DNA from 3 places in the Dactylosporangium sp. McL0621 genome. Region 1 is predicted to be linked to each of the others. Evidence: predicted binding sites of a transcription regulator. Region 1 holds the regulator's gene; each other region holds the start of a gene.
The links. The regulator HrcA, encoded in region 1, represses chaperone genes, less so after heat shock. The targets are predictions, from matches to a motif close to GGTTNGCACNCTCNNNNNGAGNGTGCNAACC.
Positions count from the first base shown of each region.

Region 2: groL (chaperonin GroEL) is a predicted target of HrcA. The motif match lies at 2,690-2,720, and genes of this name have one in related genera.
Region 3: groES (co-chaperone GroES) is a predicted target of HrcA. The motif match lies at 2,574-2,604, and genes of this name have one in related genera.

Region 1 covers NZ_CP188259.1:11,270,786-11,276,436, forward strand. Annotated here, with positions in the region: gene ACPPVO_RS53370 (16S rRNA (uracil(1498)-N(3))-methyltransferase) at 1-427, opposite strand, end outside; gene dnaJ (molecular chaperone DnaJ) at 803-1,927, opposite strand; gene hrcA (heat-inducible transcriptional repressor HrcA) at 1,954-2,976, opposite strand; gene ACPPVO_RS53385 (DUF4870 domain-containing protein) at 3,160-3,750, shown strand; gene hemW (radical SAM family heme chaperone HemW) at 3,771-4,967, opposite strand; gene ACPPVO_RS53395 (enoyl-CoA hydratase-related protein) at 4,985-5,651, shown strand, end outside.
Region 2 covers NZ_CP188259.1:4,686,437-4,692,087, forward strand. Annotated here, with positions in the region: gene ACPPVO_RS22575 (glycosylase) at 1-420, shown strand, start outside; gene ACPPVO_RS22580 (inorganic diphosphatase) at 482-979, shown strand; gene groL (chaperonin GroEL) at 1,010-2,590, opposite strand; gene ACPPVO_RS22590 (hypothetical protein) at 2,776-2,946, opposite strand; gene ACPPVO_RS22595 (cupin domain-containing protein) at 3,008-3,592, opposite strand; gene ACPPVO_RS22600 (ISL3 family transposase) at 4,084-5,214, opposite strand; gene ACPPVO_RS22605 (hypothetical protein) at 5,353-5,651, opposite strand, start outside.
Region 3 covers NZ_CP188259.1:11,997,041-12,002,691, reverse strand. Annotated here, with positions in the region: gene ACPPVO_RS56890 (DUF1707 SHOCT-like domain-containing protein) at 1-75, opposite strand, end outside; gene ybaK (Cys-tRNA(Pro) deacylase) at 80-559, opposite strand; gene ACPPVO_RS56880 (hypothetical protein) at 577-1,323, shown strand; gene ACPPVO_RS56875 (THUMP-like domain-containing protein) at 1,283-2,488, opposite strand; gene groES (co-chaperone GroES) at 2,681-2,995, shown strand; gene groL (chaperonin GroEL) at 3,091-4,728, shown strand.

The DNA of each region.
Region 1 (5,651 bases):
GCACCCACGAGCGCCGGGACTGCTTGGCCGCCTCGCGCGCGGTCGCGCGCCAGCGCTCCAGCGGCCGCTCGTCCTTCCAGCGCGCGATGCTCCGCGCCGCCTGCCAGGGCACGATGCGGTCCACGCCGACCTCGGTCAGCAGCTGCACGGCGAGCTCGGCCCGCTCCCCCTTGGCGATGCCCTGCACCACGGTCAGCGCCGGGTCGGGGGCGGGCTCGAACGTGCGCTCGTCGAGCTCCAGCGTCAGCGCGCCCTTGCGGGCGGCGGCGACCACGGCGCGGACGACGCCGCCGCGCCCGTCGGCCAGCAGCAGGGCCTCGCCGGGCGTGATCCGCTGCACATCGGCCGCGTGATGTCCCTCCGGGCCGTCGAGAACGAACGACGGGCCGGGCGGCAGCGCGGGTACCAGAAAAAGCGGCAGGCTCACGCCACCTCCTGGTGAGCGGCCTCTCCGCTTCGCTCCGAACCGCTCACGCCGCCTCCGCTCCGCTCCAGCAGCGCGAGCCAAACCTGCGCCCCCGGTGAGCGGCCTCTCCGCTCCGCTCCGAACCGCTCACGCCGCCTCCGCTCCGCTCCAGCAGCGCGAGCCAAACCTGCGCCCCCGGTGAGCGGCCTCTCCGCTCCGAACCGAACCGCTCACGCCGCCTCCGCTCCGCTCCAGCAGCGCGAGCCAAACCTGCGCCCCCGGTGAGCGGCCTCTCCGCTCCGAACCGAACCGCTCACGCCGCCTCCGCTCCGCTCCAGCAGCGCGAGCCAAACCTGCGCCCCCGGTGAGCGGCCTCTCCGCTCCGCTCCGAACCGCTCACGCGTGCCCGTTGAAGGCGTCGCGCATGCGCGAGAAGAAGCCGCCCTGCTTCGACAGCTCCGCGACCTCCTCGCCCCGGGTGCGGGCGAACTCGCGCAGCAGCTTCTCCTGCTCGGGCTCCAGGCGCGTCGGCGTGCGCACGTCCAGGTGGACGTAGAGGTCGCCGCGGCCGGCGCCGCGCAGGTGGGGCACGCCCTTGCCGCGGATGCGCAGGGTAGACGTCGGCTGGGTGCCGGCCTTCACCTCGACCGTCTCCTCGCCGTCGAGGGTCTTGATGGTCAGGCGGGTGCCGAGCGCGGCCGCGGTCATCGGCACGGTAACGCGGCAGTGCAGGTCGTCGTCCTTGCGGGAGTACACGTCGTGCGGGCGCTCGTGGATCTCGACGTAGAGGTCTCCGGGCGGGCCGCCGCCGGGGCCGACCTCGCCCTGCTGGGCCAGGCGGATGCGCATGCCGTCCTCGACGCCCGAGGGGATCTTGACGGTCAGCGAGCGGCGGGTGCGGACCCGGCCGTCGCCGCCGCAGGTCGCGCACGGGTGCGGGATCACGGTGCCGAAGCCCTGGCAGGCCGAGCACGGGCGGGCCGAGACGACCTGGCCGAGGAAGGTGCGCTGGACCGACTGGACCTCGCCGCGGCCCTGGCAGATCTCGCAGGTCTGCGGGTGGGTGCCCGGCGCGGTGCCGGCGCCCTGGCAGGTGGTGCAGACCACGGCGGTGTCGACCTGGATCGGGGCCTCGACGCCGAACGCGGTCTCGTGCAGGTCGAGGTCGAGGCGCAGGATCGCGTCGGCGCCCGGGCGCACGCGCGGGCGGGGCCCGCGGGCCGACTGAGTGCCGAAGAAGGCGTCCATGATGTCCTGGAAGCCCACGAACGCGCCGCCGGCGGGGCCGCCCCCGCCGCCGCTGGGCGCGAGGGGGTCACCGCCCAGGTCGACCATCTCCCGCTTGCGCGGGTCGGACAGGACCTCGTACGCGGCGTTGATCTCCTTGAACTTCTCCTGCGCCGCCGGGTCGGGATTCACGTCCGGGTGGAACTCGCGGGCCAACCGACGGTAGGCCCGCTTGATCTCATCGGCCGTGGAGTCCCGCTTGACGCCCAGAATCCCGTAATAGTCCTTCGCCACTGAGTCCTATGCCCCTGAGATAGATGTCAACTCTGTGCCAGCAGGTCGCCGACGTAGCGTGCCACGGCGCGCACGGTCGCGATGTTTCCGGGGTAGTCCATGCGGGTCGGGCCGAGCACGCCCATCCCGCCCACGACCATGGTGCCCGGTCCGTAGCCGGTGGCCACGATCGAAGCGGTGCGCAGGTCCTCGATCTCGTTCTCGTCGCCGATGCGCACCCGGGTCATGCTGGGCTCGACCTCGCCGAAGAGCTTGAGCAGGATGACCTCCTCCTCGAGCGCCTCGAGGATCGGCCGCAGCGAGCCCTGGAAGTCCAGCAGGCCACCGCGGGCCAGGTTGGCGGTGCCGGCGAGCGCGATGCGCTCCTCGGACCGCTCGACCAGGGTCTCCAGCAGCACCGTGGACAGGGCCGTCATCGGCGGCCGCAGCGACGGTGCCGTCTCCTCGACGAGGGCCACCACGAGCGGCGGCGTGTCGGCCAGCCGCTTGCCGACGAGCTTCTCGTTGATCAGGCGCCGCAGCTCGGTGACGTCGTCGGCCAGGATCGGCCCGGGCAGGTCGACGAGGCGCTGCTCGACCCGGCCGGTCTCGGCGATCATGACCACCATGATCCGCGTGGTCGAGATCGGCACCAGCTCGAAGTGCCGCACGCTGGCCCGCGACAGGCTCGGATACTGCACCACGGCCACCTGCCGGGTGAGCTGCGCGAGCAGCCGCACCGTGCGGTGGACCACGTCGTCGAGGTCGACCGCCCCGATCAGGAACCGCTCGATGGCCCGGCGCTCGGCCTGGCTCAGCGGCTTGACCCGGGAGAGCTTGTCGACGAAGAGCCGGTAGCCGGCGTCGGTGGGCACCCGGCCCGCGCTGGTGTGCGGTTGCCGGATGTACCCCTCCTCCTCCAGCACGGCCATGTCGTTACGGACCGTCGCCGGGGACACCCGCAGGTTGTGCCGCTCGACGAGCGACTTGCTCCCGACCGGTTCCTGGGTGGCGACGTAGTCCTCGACGATGGCGCGAAGCACTTCGAGCTTCCGCTCGTCAAGGCCCATGACACCTCCTCCAGGACTGGCACTCCCAACTGGTGAGTGCCAGTCTACGTCAGTCGCGCAGGGGCACGCGATGATCGTTTGGCGCACGATAGACGCCAACGGCGCTGGACTGGGCAAAAGTTGTCCAAAAGAAGTCATGACGTGTCGCTGGCGCCACTTGATCGATGCACCTACCGTGGCCCCATGAGTGAACCACCTCGTCCGCCGGGGGATTACGGCCCGCCCTCGGACCCCAATTCCGGGTACCCCCCGCCGTCGAGCGGTGGCGGGGCCTACGGCACCCCGCCCACGTCGGGCGCCGGGTACGAGCAGCCCGGGTACCAGCAGCCGGGATATCAGCAGCAGCAGCCCGGGTACCAGCAGCCCGGCGCGTACCAGCAGCCCGGGTATCAGCAGCCCGGGTACCAGCAGCCCGGCGCCTACGGGCAGCCCGGCGCGCCGGTCGGCTACGCCAACAGCGACGAGAAGACGTGGGCCCAGATCGCCCACTTCGGCGGCCTGGTCGGCTTCATCGGCCCGCTCATCGCGCTCCTCGCGAAGGGCAACGAGTCGCCGACCGTCAAGGCGCACGCGACCGAGGCGCTGAACTTCCACATCACGTGGGGCATCGCCATCCTCGTCTCGGCGATCATCGCGGTGTGCTCGTTCGGCATCCTGTTCTTCCTGCCGCTGCTCGTGTGGATCGTGCCGGTGGTCTTCGCGATCATCGGCGGCATGAAGGCCACGAACGGGGAGCTGTACCACTACCCGATGAGCATTCGCATGATCAAGTAACACCCCGGGAGGGCGCGGGCTCACGTCAGGGCCCGCGCCACCCTGTCGGCGAGCAGCCGCCCCCGCAGCGTGAGCACCGCGCGGCCGGCCGCGAACGCCGACGGGTCCAGCTGCCCGTCGGCCAGGCAGTCGCGCGCACCCGCGAGACCGGCCGCGTCGAGCACCGACAGGGGCAGGCCGTCCGCGAGCCGGATGCGCAGCAGCACGTCCTCCAGATGCCGCTCATCCGGCGTCAGTACCTCACGAGCCTGCCCCGGCGACGCGGAGTCCGCGAGCCGCGCGGCGTAGGCGTGCGGGTGCTTCACGTTCCACCAGCGCACCCCGCCGACGTGGCTGTGCGCGCCCGGGCCGAGCCCCCACCAGTCCCCGCCGCGCCAGTACAGCTCGTTGTGCCGGCACGGCGAGTCGCGCGACCAGTTCGACACCTCGTACCAGCCGAAGCCCGCCGCATTCAGCGCCTCGTCGGCGGCGATGTACCGGTCGGCGGCCACGTCGTCGTCGGGGTACGGCAGCTCGCCCCGGCGCATCCGGGCGGCCATGCGGGTGCCGTCCTCCACGATGAGCGCGTACGCGCTGACGTGGTCCACCCCCGCGTCGACCACGGTGCGCAGGGACGCGGCGAAGTCCTCGGGCCGCTCCCCCGGCGTGCCGTAGATCAGGTCGAGGTTGACCCGCTCGAACCCGGCCGCGCGCGCCTCGGCCGCGGCCAGGGCCGGCCGGCCGGGCGTGTGCCGGCGGTCCAGCACGGCCAGCACGTGCGGGGCGGCCGACTGCATGCCGAGGGAGATGCGGTTGAAGCCGGCCGCGCGCAGCTCGCGCAGCCCGGCCGCGTCGACGGACTCGGGGTTGGCCTCGGTGGTCACCTCGGCGCCGGCGGCCAGGCCCCAGGTGCGGTCGATGCCCGCCAGGATGCGGCCGAGCTCGGCCGGGGGCAGCAGCGTCGGGGTGCCGCCGCCGAAGAAGACGGTGTCCACGCGCGGCGGCCGGACCACCTTCGCGGCCAGGGCCAGCTCGTCGAGCACCTGCTCGGCGTAGCCGGCGCTGAGCACGCCCTCGCTCGCGGTGTACGTGTTGAAGTCGCAGTATCCGCACCGCGTGGCACAGAAGGGCACGTGGACGTACACCCCGAAGCCCGCGCGACCGGCTCCGTCGGCGACGCCGGCGGGCAGGCTCCCGTCGCGGGGCATCGGCTCGCCTTCTGGCAGTGATCCGGGCATCCCACTAGTGTGCCCGCATGTCTCTGGTGCTCTCGGAAACCGTGCGGGGCGTGGCGACGCTCACCCTGGACAGCCCGCCCAACCGCAACGCGCTGTCCACGGCCCTGATCGAGGAGCTGCTCGCGGCGCTGGCCGCGGCCGACGCCGACGACGCGGTACGCGCGATCGTGCTGACCCACACCGGGCCGGTCTTCTCCTCGGGTGCCGATCTGAAGGAGACGGCCGCCGCGTTCGGCTCCGGCCGCCCGCCGGTGAGCCGGCTCGGCGAGGTGCTGGCCGCGATCTGGGAGAGCCGCAAGCCGGTCGTGGCCCGGGTGGCGGGGCCGGCCCGGGCGGGCGGCCTGGGGCTGGTCGCCGCGGCCGACATCGCGGTGTGCGCGAGCACCGCCACGTTCGCGTTCTCCGAGGTGCGCCTCGGCGTGATCCCGGCGGTGATCTCCGCCACAGTCCTGCCGCGGCTGGACCGGCGGGCCGCGGCCGAGCTGTTCCTGACCGGCGCGACGTTCGGCGGCGCCCGGGCCGAGCGCATCGGGCTGGTGAGCGCCGCCGTGGCCCCCGAAGAGCTCGACGCGGCCGTCGAGGGCTACGTGCGCGACCTCGTGCGGGGCGCCCCGCGGGCCCTGGCCGGCACGAAAGAGCTGCTGCGCCGGCCGCGGTCCGATACGTTCAGTGACGAGGTCCGGG
Region 2 (5,651 bases), 6.1 Mb from region 1:
CTCATCACCCTCGACGGCAAGAGCCGGTGGAGCCTGCCGGTGCCGCTGCGCGGACCGTCCCGCGGCTGGGACCTCATCCAGGTCGGCAACTGCGGTTCACCGATCGAGACCGACGCCGGCTGGCTCGTGCTCACCCATGGCGTCGGCGCGATGCGGCAGTATGCCATCGGGGCGCTGCTGCTCGATCTGCACCAGCCCGAGCTCGTCATCGGTGAGCTCGTCGACCCGCTCCTCGCCCCCGACGAGACCGAGCGCGACGGCTACGTGCCCAACGTCGTCTACTCCTGCGGCGGCCTCGTCCACGACGGCGTACTGTGGCTGCCCTACGGCGCCGGCGACGTTCGCGTCGGCTTCGCCACCATCGCCCTGGCCGCGCTCCTCGCCGCCATGGCACCGACTGCAACGCCGGCCGTGGCGTAGGGTGGGCACGCCGCTCCAGACCCCGGTGGCCGACAGCGTCGGGCCGAGGAGTGTGACGCCCATGGAGTTCGACGTGACGGTCGAGAGCCCGAAGGGCACGCGCAACAAGTACGAGCTGGACCGCGGCACCGGCCGGATCCGGTTGGACCGCACGCTGTTCACGGCCACCCAGTATCCGGAGGACTACGGCTTCATCGAGGACACCCTGGGGGAGGACGCCGATCCGCTCGACGCGCTCGTCCTGGTGCGCGAGCCGACCTTCCCCGGTTGCCAGATCCGCTGCCGGGCCTTCGGCATATTCCGGATGCGCGACGCCAAGGGCCCGGACGCGAAGGTGCTCTGCGTCCCCTCCGCCGACCTGCGGCTGGAGTACCTGGTGGACCTGCCGGACCTCGAGGCCTTCCACCGGCTGGAGATCCAGCATTTCTTCGAGATCTACCAGGCCCTTGAACCGGATAAGAGCGTCGAGGCCGAGCGCGGTGTCTGGGCGGGCCGCGCGGAGGCGGAGGCGGAGGTCGCCCGGTCCTTCCGGCGCGCCGTCGGCGGAGCGGCCGGCTGATGCGGGCCGCTCCGATCGGCAACGGTCGGCTCAGCTGTCGGGCTTGTCGACCACCAGCACCTCGGTGGTCAGGAACAGCGCAGCGATCGACGCCGCGTTCTCCAGTGCGCACCGGGTGACCTTTGCGGGCTCGACGATGCCCGCCTCGATCATGTCGACGTAACGGCCGCTCTCGGCGTCGAGGCCGTGGCCGAGGGGGAGCCCGCGGACGTTCTCGACGACCACGCCGCCTTCCAGGCCCGCGTTGACGGAGATCTGCCGCAGCGGCGCGGCGAGGGCGACCCGGACGATGTTCGCCCCGGTCACCTCGTCGCCGACGAGGTCGCCGAGCTTGTCGAACGCGGTCGCGGCCGCGTTGACCAGTGCCACGCCGCCACCCGGCAGCAGGCCTTCCTCGACGGCGGCCCGGGCGTTGCGCACCGCGTCCTCGATCCGGTGCTTGCGCTCCTTCAGCTCGACCTCGGTGGCGGCACCCACCTTGATGACCGCCACGCCGCCGGCCAGCTTGGCGAGCCGCTCCTGGAGCCGCTCGGTGTCGTAGTCGCTGTCGCTGCGCTCGATCTCGGCGCGGATCTCGCCGATGCGGCCCGCGAGCAGCGCGGGGTCACCGGCTCCGCCGACGATCGTCGTCTCGTCCTTGGTGACCACGACGGTCCGGGCGTGACCCAGTCCCTCCGGCCCGGCGTGCTCGAGGGTGAGGCCGACCTCGTCGGTGACCACCTGGGCGCCGGTCAGGATCGCGACGTCGGTCAGCATCGCCTTGCGGCGGTCGCCGAACCCGGGGGCCTTGACCGCGACCGCCGTCAGCGTGCCGCGGACCTTGTTGACGACGAGGGCGGCGAGGGCCTCACCGTCGACGTCCTCCGCCACGATCAGCAGCGGCCGGCCGCTCTTGATGACCGTCTCCAGCACGGGCAGCAGATCCTGCAGCCGGGAGATCTTGCTGTCCACGACGAGGATGTGACAGTCCTCGAGGTTGGCTTCCATCCGCTCGGGGTCGGTCATGAAGTACGGCGAGATGTAGCCCTTGTCGAACCGCATTCCCTCGGTGAGTTCCAGCTCGAGGCCGAAGGTGTTGCTGTCCTCGACGGTGATGACGCCGTCCTTGCCGACCTGGTCCATCGCGTCGGCGATCATCTCGCCGACGGCCGCGTCACCGGCCGAGATCGCGGCGGTCGCGGCGATCTGGGCCCGGGTCTCCACCGCCCGCGCCTGACCACGCAGCGCATCGGTGACCGCCTCGACGGCCCAGGTGATGCCCCGCTTGAGCGCGATCGGGTCGGCGCCGGCGGCGACGTTGCGCAGCCCCTCGCGCACGAGCGCCTGCGCCAGCACCGTCGCGGTGGTGGTGCCGTCGCCGGCGACGTCGTCGGTCTTCTTGGCGACCTCCTTGACCAGCTCGGCGCCGAGCCGTTCGTAGGGGTCCTGAAGATCGATCTGCCGGGCGATGCTCACGCCGTCGTTGGTGATGGTCGGCACGCCGTACTGGGCGTCCAGCACGACATTGCGGCCCCGCGGGCCGAGCGTTACCTTGACCGTGTCGGCCAGGAGATTCATGCCCCGTTCGAGGCCGCGGCGGGCCTCTTCCCCAAATGCGATCAACTTGGCCATCGTCGGTGTCCTCTGTTCAGCGCGCCGGGATTCGGCACCGTACGGACCGACCAGCGATGACCGTCGAACCCGGTCCGCACTGCGGGATGCAATCCCTTCGGTTAGCACTCGCTGATGGTGAGTGCTAACTACGGTGTAGCACCAGCCCGGCCGCGAACGCAATACGAGGCGGTCCGGGCCCGGTGTCAGTGCTGCTGCGCGGGGACGTGATCCACGGAGATGCCGAGCGTCTGGAGCAGGGCGGCGTTCGCGGAGGTGTCGACGAACTCGGGCAGTGCCCGGTCGACCCAGTCGGCCCGGGCGTCCAGCCCTCTGGACCGCAGGGCGGCGACGATTTCAGCCTTGTCGATGAACACGGGATGCTCCTCATGTCGTTGCATGCGCGGAAAATGGCGGTCGCAACGCGGTTTGAGTTGATCAGCGAGACCCGTCGAAGCGGCAGGAACCGAGCGTCACACCAACATGACCTAGCGCCACCTTGCCTAACAATACCCCGAACGCCGGACATCCAAAGGTGCGGCGGTCTGATGGTGACCGATGCGGACGGCGGACCGCCCGGTCGCGCCGGACGGTCCGCCGGATGGCCTCAGCAGACCTGGCTCCAGGCCGGTGCGACGCCGGGGTCGATGATGCGGGCGTCGGGCAGGGCGTCGAGGCCGGTCTCGGCCCCGCCCGGGGTGTAGACGACCACCAGGCGCAGCGGGCGCCAGGTGGTGTTGTACGTCGAGTGCAGTCGCTGGCCGGGATGTAGACGGCGTCGCCCTCCCGGATCGGGAACGCGGGCCCGTCGCCGACGGTCTGCTCGCCCTCGCCGGAGATCACGTAGATGACCTCCTCCTCGTGCGGGTGCACGTGCGGGGCGTGGCCCTGGGCCGGGTAGATGATCACCTCACCGGTGGTCAGGCCGCCGCCCGCGTCGAGGTGCGGGGTGACCAGCCACTTGATGGTGCCCCAGTCGAAGACTCGGGTGGGGACGTCGCCGGGGCGGCGGAAGGTCGTCATGACGGCTCCTGATCGGTGGCGGAGATGGACTTGAACGCGGCCAAAGCGTTCGCCGGCCACAACGCCGCAGCGACGCCGGCACGACTGCCACCTACGTCCGCGCGGACCTGCGCGAGGTGGCCCGCGCCGCCGCCGCACTCACCGGCGAACCGCACCCGCTCGCTTCGCCGCCACCACCGCCGCCCGAAGGTGGCACCTTATGGCACCTCCCTGCCCGGTGATCCGACCAGCACCATCGACAGCAATGGCCACTGATCATCACGAACAGCAGTATGGGGACGAACATGACGCGATATGCCATCGACGTGCAACGAACGGATCTGCACGCCACCTGGGCCAACGGGACAGCCGACACCACGCTGGCGGTTGCCACACTGCCGACCGGGGCACCCGAGGACGAAGTCAGAGCACTTGCGGCAGCGATGACGGCCTTTCCGCTGCGTTGTGGCGGTGCGATACCCACCCGCCGGCGCCTCAGGACACGGAGGACGTCAACACGGACGGCTGGCTGCGAAGGGAAACACGAGCGTCGTTTGGCGGCGTGACATCCGCAGGTTGGCGCTGCCGGTGTAGCCCAGGTCGCGGATCTCGGCCAGCAGCCGCGTCACCGCGACGTCGGGTTCGTCGGCGAGCCGCCGGCGCAGGTGATCGCGGTACGGATCGACGAGCGTCTGCCGGTACCTCGGTGGCCGCCGCAGCTCGTCGGCGGTGGCGGCGCGGGCATAGCGCTTGACAGTGTTGAGCGCCCAGCCCAGCTTGCGGGCGCATTCCAGCAGACCGATGCCCTGCTCGAGCAGGGCGTGCACGGCGGCGTGCCGGGCCTTGGTGCGGTCATCGAGTGCCGTGGTCTGCCGGGGTAGGCCGGTGTGCCAGCAGCTGCTGTGTGCGATCACGGTCTTCTCGACCGTCTTGGCGAGGTTGTTCCACAGGTGCCAGCGGTCACTGACCCGCACCGCCTGTGGTGCCCCGTCGCGGATGGCTTCCGCGTATGCCGCGGACCCATCACGACAGACGATCTCGACCTCGGGATGCTCGCGCAGCCAAGCTGCCAGGGTGACGGCCTTGCGGTCCGGTAACACGTCGATGCGGCGGTGCGTGACCGCGTCGATGAGCAAGGTCGCGTACCGGCGGCCCCGGCGCAGAGCGCAATCGTCCACGCTCAGCACGGCCGGTGCTGGCGCAGCCGGGGTCGGTATGCCCATGAGCACCCGCAGCACTGTGCTCCTGGACACGCGCACGCCCAGCCGGGACAGCACTGCTGCTCCGGCCCTGCCGGCCACGACCACCGCCAGGTCCGCGATCAGCGCGGTCAGCTGCCGGGTGCGTCGCGCCCACCGGTGCGCGAGCGCGGGTACCTGTTCTCGGAACGTGCGTCGCGCACAACCGGCGGTCTGGCACACCAGACGCCGCACCCGCAGCTCAACGACCACGCCACGGCCAGCGGCGGGCAGATCGGCCAGCCGCCGTACGTGGTAGGCGTGCAAACGTTCGGTCGGCTGAGCACACTGAGGGCAGGCCACCGCAACCGCTGGCGTGCGGACCCGTACGAGCAGCGTCGATCCTTGCTCCACCACCTCATCGATCAACAGCGAGGACAGCTGAGGCAACAACACCTTGATCACATCGGAGGCACACCGGCGTGGAGTGTGCCCTACCGCAACCGACCACTAAGGACAGACCCACCACCGTCTTTGCGCCAGAGCCGTTAGTTTTACAGTCCCGTGGCGGAGAGCCTGCCCCGGCGGCGTCGACGAAGTGCGTTATCCCGAGTATGTGACGGTCTTACCACAGTAACTTGGCGGCAGGGTGTGCACCGGATCCCGGCATACCTGAACCGTTAGCTTGGTCAGGACCGAGGTGGTGCTGTTGCCGCCGAGGGTGAACTGGAATTGCTTGACGCCGTTGTCGACCGTCACCGTCTTGTAGCCGACGACGGCGCTGCCGTTGTACGCGGTGAAGATTGCCGTGCTGGAGTAGTCGTCGGGGGCGCAGCTCGGTGTGGTGCTGCCGGGGGTTGGCCGGTCGACGACCTCGCCGCTGACTTTGACCGCGATGGGCG
Region 3 (5,651 bases), 730 kb from region 1:
GCCCGCCTCGGTGTGCCGCTGCAGGACCCCGATCACGCGCTGCCGGTCCTCATCCGATGCCCGCACGACCGACATGGTTTCAGTGCGACGCGATCGGCGCCAGGGTCGCGCCGGTGACCTGTACGAGGTCGGCCGGGGCGAGCTCGATCTGCAGGCCGCGGCGGCCGCCGGAGACGTACATCGTGGCCAGGCCCTCCGCCGAGGCGTCGACGACGATCGGCAGCCGCGAGCGCTGCCCGACCGGGGAGATCCCGCCGGTCACGTAGCCGGTGGCGCGCTCGGCCGCGGCGGGCTCGGCCATCGCGGCGCGCTTGCCGCCGACCGCGGCCGCGAGGGCCTTGAGGTCCAGCGAGGCCGAGACCGGCACCACGCCGACGGTCAGCCGCCCGTCGACCGTGGTCACCAGGGTCTTGAACAGCCGTGCCGGGTCGACGCCGAGGGCCGCCGCGGCCGCCTCGCCGTAGGAGGAGGCGCGCGGGTCCACCTCGTAGGTGTGCGGGGTGAACGTCACCTTCGCGCGCGTCAGCAGTGCGGTCGCCGGGGTACCCTTGCTCGCCACTGGCCCACAATAGCGAGATGCAGATCGGCTCGGTCCAGTTGTACCTCGGCCACGGCCACCTGTTCCTGGGCGCGACGAACAGCGTCGACCTGGCGGTGTTCGACGGCGACGGCGCGGTGACCGCGACCGAGCACCACGTCCGCATCGCGGCGCGCCCGCAGGTCGGGCCGGTGCGGGTGCGGCTGTGGCAGGGGGCGGGGCCCCGGGTCGGGCGGCTGGTCTTCGACGGGCTCCTGAAGCTGCCCGACGCCAAGTTCTGCGTCGAGGAGGGCGGGGGGCTCTCGCGGTACGTCACGAAGGTGAACAGCCACAGCCCGCGCGTGCTCATCGCGGTCGACGACCCCGGCCACGCCTCGCGGGTCGAGGTCGTGCTGGAGCCCGAGTTCGTGCCCCGCAGCGCGCAGGTGTGGACCGCGGGCGAGCCGCCGTTCCCGAAGCTGACCGTGTCGCCGACCGCGCCCCGGCACCGGGCCGACGCGTTCGCCGACGCCCTGTCCGGGCACGACTTCGCGCGCCGGCGCCTGGCCGCGGCCCTGCTGGTGGTGGCCGAGGAGCGCCGGCAGCGCAACTCCGAGCAGAGCGTGGCCTTCTACGTCAACGACATCGTGGAGTGGCTGCGCTGGCTCAACGACCGCCTGACCTACGAGATGTGCCGGGACACCGGGCGGCAGCTCCTGGGCCAGCTCGGGCTGCGCCCGGCCGAGGTGCTCGCCGAGGACACGCTCAGCGACCTGCAGCGGCGGCTGGGACATCCACTGGTTTGAGCAGGATCGCGGCGGGTTCGTTGCTGATGCGGGTCAGGGCCAGGACGGCGCTCTGGGAGCCTTCGAGCCTGAGCTGCCGGCGCAGGTCTTCCACGTCGTGGGCCGAGCCGCGCTTGAGGATCTGCAGTGCGCCGATGTCTCTTGCCTTCAGCTCCGCACGGAGCTTCTTGAGGGCGATGGGGAGGCGGGCGATGGTCTTGTACTTCTTCGCGAAATCTGTGGCTATGTCAACATTTGTCGTGACATAGGCGATCGATTCGTCCAGCAGGTTGCCGTTGATGCTCTCCGCCAGCTCCTTGATCAGGTGGGAGCGGACGACGGCGCCGTCCGGGTCGTAGAGGTACTCGCCGAGCGGGCCGACCGGGGCCTGCTCGTTGCCGCGGCCCGTGAGCTCGAAGGTGCGGCCGGCTTTGATGAGCGTCGCGCGCCGGGGGACCTCGGCGAGGGGCCCGCACCAGACGGCCGCCTCGACCACGTCGCCGTCCACCGACACCCACTCGCCCTCGGCCCCGGCCGGCAGCAGCGCGTGGTCGATGCCGGGCGCCAGCTTCAGCACCGTGTTCGGCACCCGCTCGGGCAGGGCGGTGACGAAGTCCCACGGCGGGGAGTACGCGCGCGGGTCGAACACCCGGCGCCCGCCCGATGTGCGGCGGGCCGGGTCGCAGAACACCGCCTCGACGGCGACCAGGGGCGTCCCGGTGGCGTCGCGGGCCTCGACCATCGCCAGGTCGCCGAGGCCGAGCGCCCGGATGTTCGCGGCCGCCACGGCGGCCGTCCCGGGGTCCGCGTCGACGGCCAGCACCCGCATTCCGGCCCGGGCGAACGCGATCGTGTCCGCGCCGATGCCGCAGCCCAGGTCGGCCACCCGGGTCGCGCCGGCCGCGGCGAGCCGGGCGGCCCGGCGCCGGGCGACGGCGGAGCGGGTCGCCTGCTCCAGCCCGGCCCGGGTGAAGTACATCTGCCCGGCATCGGTACCGAACTTCGCCCGCGCCTTCCTGCGCAGCTCGACCTGGGTGAGGGCCGCGGCGGCGAGGGCGGGCGGGAAGCCCTGGGCGCGCAGCTTCTCGGCCGCGGCCAGGGGATCGCCGTCGGGCTGCGCGGCCGCGGCGGCGAGCGCCTCCCGGCCGGCCGGGGTGGTCAGAGCCTCGACGTCCTCGGGCAGCACGGCGTCCTTTGCTGGGATCCAGGGTGAATTCGTGGCGTGTCTGGCACTCTAGTTGACGGAGTGCTAGCCACCGGCATAACCTCCGAGTTAGCACTCTCCTATCGAGGGTGCCAGACATACCCGGCCGGGGCCGGCACCCGCGACGACGGCTTCACCGGGCACTCGATAGCAAGCTCGATACCCCAGGAGGGTATGCCCGTGACTACCGCGACGCAGGTTGCGATCAAGCCGCTCGAGGACCGCATCCTGGTCCAGGCCAACGAGGCTGAGACGACCACCGCCTCGGGCATCGTCATTCCGGACACCGCGAAGGAGAAGCCCCAGGAGGGCACCGTCATCGCGGTGGGCCCGGGTCGCATCGACGACAAGGGCAACCGGGTTCCGATCGACGTAAAGGTCGGCGACACCGTCATCTACTCGAAGTACGGCGGCACCGAGGTCAAGTACGCCGGCTCGGAGTACCTCGTGCTCTCGGCCCGCGACGTCCTCGCCGTCATCGAGAAGTGACCGTTCTTCACTAGAAGCAGTGGCCACCGCCCCGGACCCGTGCGCAAGGCGCGAGGCAGCCGGGGCGGTGTCGCTTTGAAGGGAATCCACCAAGCATGGCGAAGATCCTGAGTTTCTCCGACGAGGCGCGCCACCTTTTGGAGCACGGCGTCAACCGCCTGGCCGACACGGTCAAGGTCACGCTCGGCCCCCGCGGGCGCAACGTCGTCCTGGACAAGAAGTTCGGCGCCCCGACCATCACCAACGACGGCGTGACGATCGCCAAGGAGATCGAGCTCTCCAACCCGTACGAGAACCTTGGCGCGCAGCTGGTCAAGGAGGTCGCCACCAAGACGAACGACGTGGCGGGCGACGGCACCACCACCGCGACCGTCCTGGCCCAGGCGCTCGTGCGCGAGGGCCTGCGCAACGTCGCCGCCGGCGCCAACCCGGCCGGCGTGAAGCGCGGCATCGACCAGGCCGCCGCCGCGGTCGTCAAGGCGCTGAAGGACAAGGCCACCCCGGTCGCGAGCCACACCGAGATCGCGCAGGTCGCCACCATCTCCGCCCAGGACGCCACCATCGGCGACCTGATCGCCTCGGCCATGGAGCGCGTCGGCCGCGACGGCGTCATCACGGTGGAGGAGGGCTCGATCCTCACCACCGAGCTCGACGTCACCGAGGGCATGCAGTTCGACAAGGGCTTCATCTCCCCGCACTTCGTCACCGACGGCGAGGCGCAGGAGGCGGTCCTCGAGGACGCCTACGTCCTCATCACCACGCAGAAGATCTCCGCCATCGAGGAGCTCCTGCCGCTGCTGGAGAAGATCGTCCAGAACAGCAAGCCGCTGCTGATCATCGCCGAGGACGTCGAGGGCCAGGCCCTGTCGACCCTCGTGGTGAACGCCATCCGCAAGACCTTCCGGGTCGTCGCGGTCAAGGCTCCCGGCTTCGGCGACCGCCGCAAGGCGATGCTGCAGGACATCGCCATCCTCACCGGCTCGGAGCTGGTCGCGCCGGAGCTCGGCTACAAGCTCGAGGGCACCGGCCTGGAGCAGCTCGGCACCGCCCGCCGCGTAGTGGTCACGAAGGACCTGACCACGATCGTGGACGGCGGCGGCGAGCAGTCCGAGGTCGCCTCGCGCGTCGAGCAGCTGCGCAAGGAGGTCGAGGCCTCGGACAGCGACTGGGACAAGGAGAAGCTGAACGAGCGCATCGCCAAGCTCTCCGGCGGCGTCGCGGTCATCAAGGCGGGCGCCGCGACCGAGGTCGAGATGAAGGAGCGCAAGCACCGCATCGAGGACGCCATCTCGGCGACCAAGGCCGCGGTCCAGGAGGGCATCGTCCCCGGCGGCGGCGCGGCCCTCGCCCAGGTGACCTCGGTCCTCGACGGCGACCTCGGCCTGACCGGCGACGAGAAGGTCGGCGTGTCGATCGTGCGCAAGGCTCTCGTGGAGCCGCTGCGCTGGATCGCGCAGAACGCGGGCTTCGACGGTTACGTCGTGGTCGGCAAGGTCCAGTCCCTTGACTACGGCCACGGCCTGGACGCGGCCACGGGCGAGTACGTCGACCTCGTGAAGTCCGGCATCGTCGACCCGGTGAAGGTGACGCACAGCGCGGTCGCCAACGCCGCGTCGATCGCCGGCCTGCTGCTCACGACGGAGAGCCTGATCGTCGAGAAGCCGGAGGCGTCCGAGCCGGCGACCGGCGGCCACGGCCACGGCCACGGCCACTCGCACGGCCCGGGCTTCTGACCGGTTCCCCGCGATACGCACAACGAGCCCCGAGCGGTTTGTTCGCTCGGGGCTCGTCCATGTCCACGGCGCGTGCACGTTTACTGAGATCTGTTCCGCCCGACGCACGTTCGTGCGCGAGGAGTGCGCGTGTCGAACTCAGGCGCCTCGGCTCGGGGTTCATTCGTGCACGTTTGCTGAGGCCTGTTCCGTCCGGCGCACGTTCGTTCGTGTGCGAGGAGTGCGCGTGTCGAACTCAGAGGCCCCGCTCGGGGTTCATTCATGCATGCAAGGGTGCGCGAATAGCCACGGCGTTGTCCGTCCGGCGCACGTTCGTTCGTGTGCGAGGAGTGCGCGTGTCGAACTTGGGGGTCCCGGCTCGGGGTTCATTCGTGCACGTTTGCTGAGGCCTGTTCCGTCCGGCGCACGTTCGTTCGTGTGCGAGGAGTGCGCGTGTCGAACTTGGGGGTCCCGGCTCGGGGTTCATTCGTGCACGTTTGCTGAGGCCTGTTCCGTCCGGCGCACGTTCGTTCGTGTGCGAGGAGTGCGCGTGTCGAACTTGGGGGTCCCGGCTCGGGGTTCATTCGTGCACGTTTGCTGAGGCCTGTTCCGTCCGGCGCACCTTCGTTCGTGTGCGAGGAGTGCGCGTGTCGAACTCAGAGGCCCCGCTCGGGGTTCATTCATGCATGCAAGGGTGCGCGAATAGCCACGGCGTTGTCCGTCCGGCGCTCGTTCGTGCCCAAGGACTGCACATCTCGAGCGCAGAGGCCTCCCGCGTGAAGTTCATTAACGCGCGTCGAGTGCACATATCGGCTTCGAAATCTCCACCCATGGTTCGTTTGCGTGCGTGGGATGCACATTTCCGGCGCAGAGTGCTCCGCCCGGTGCTCGTTCATGTGTGCGGGCTGCAGGTGTCGAGCGCCCAACGCATGCAAGGATGCGCA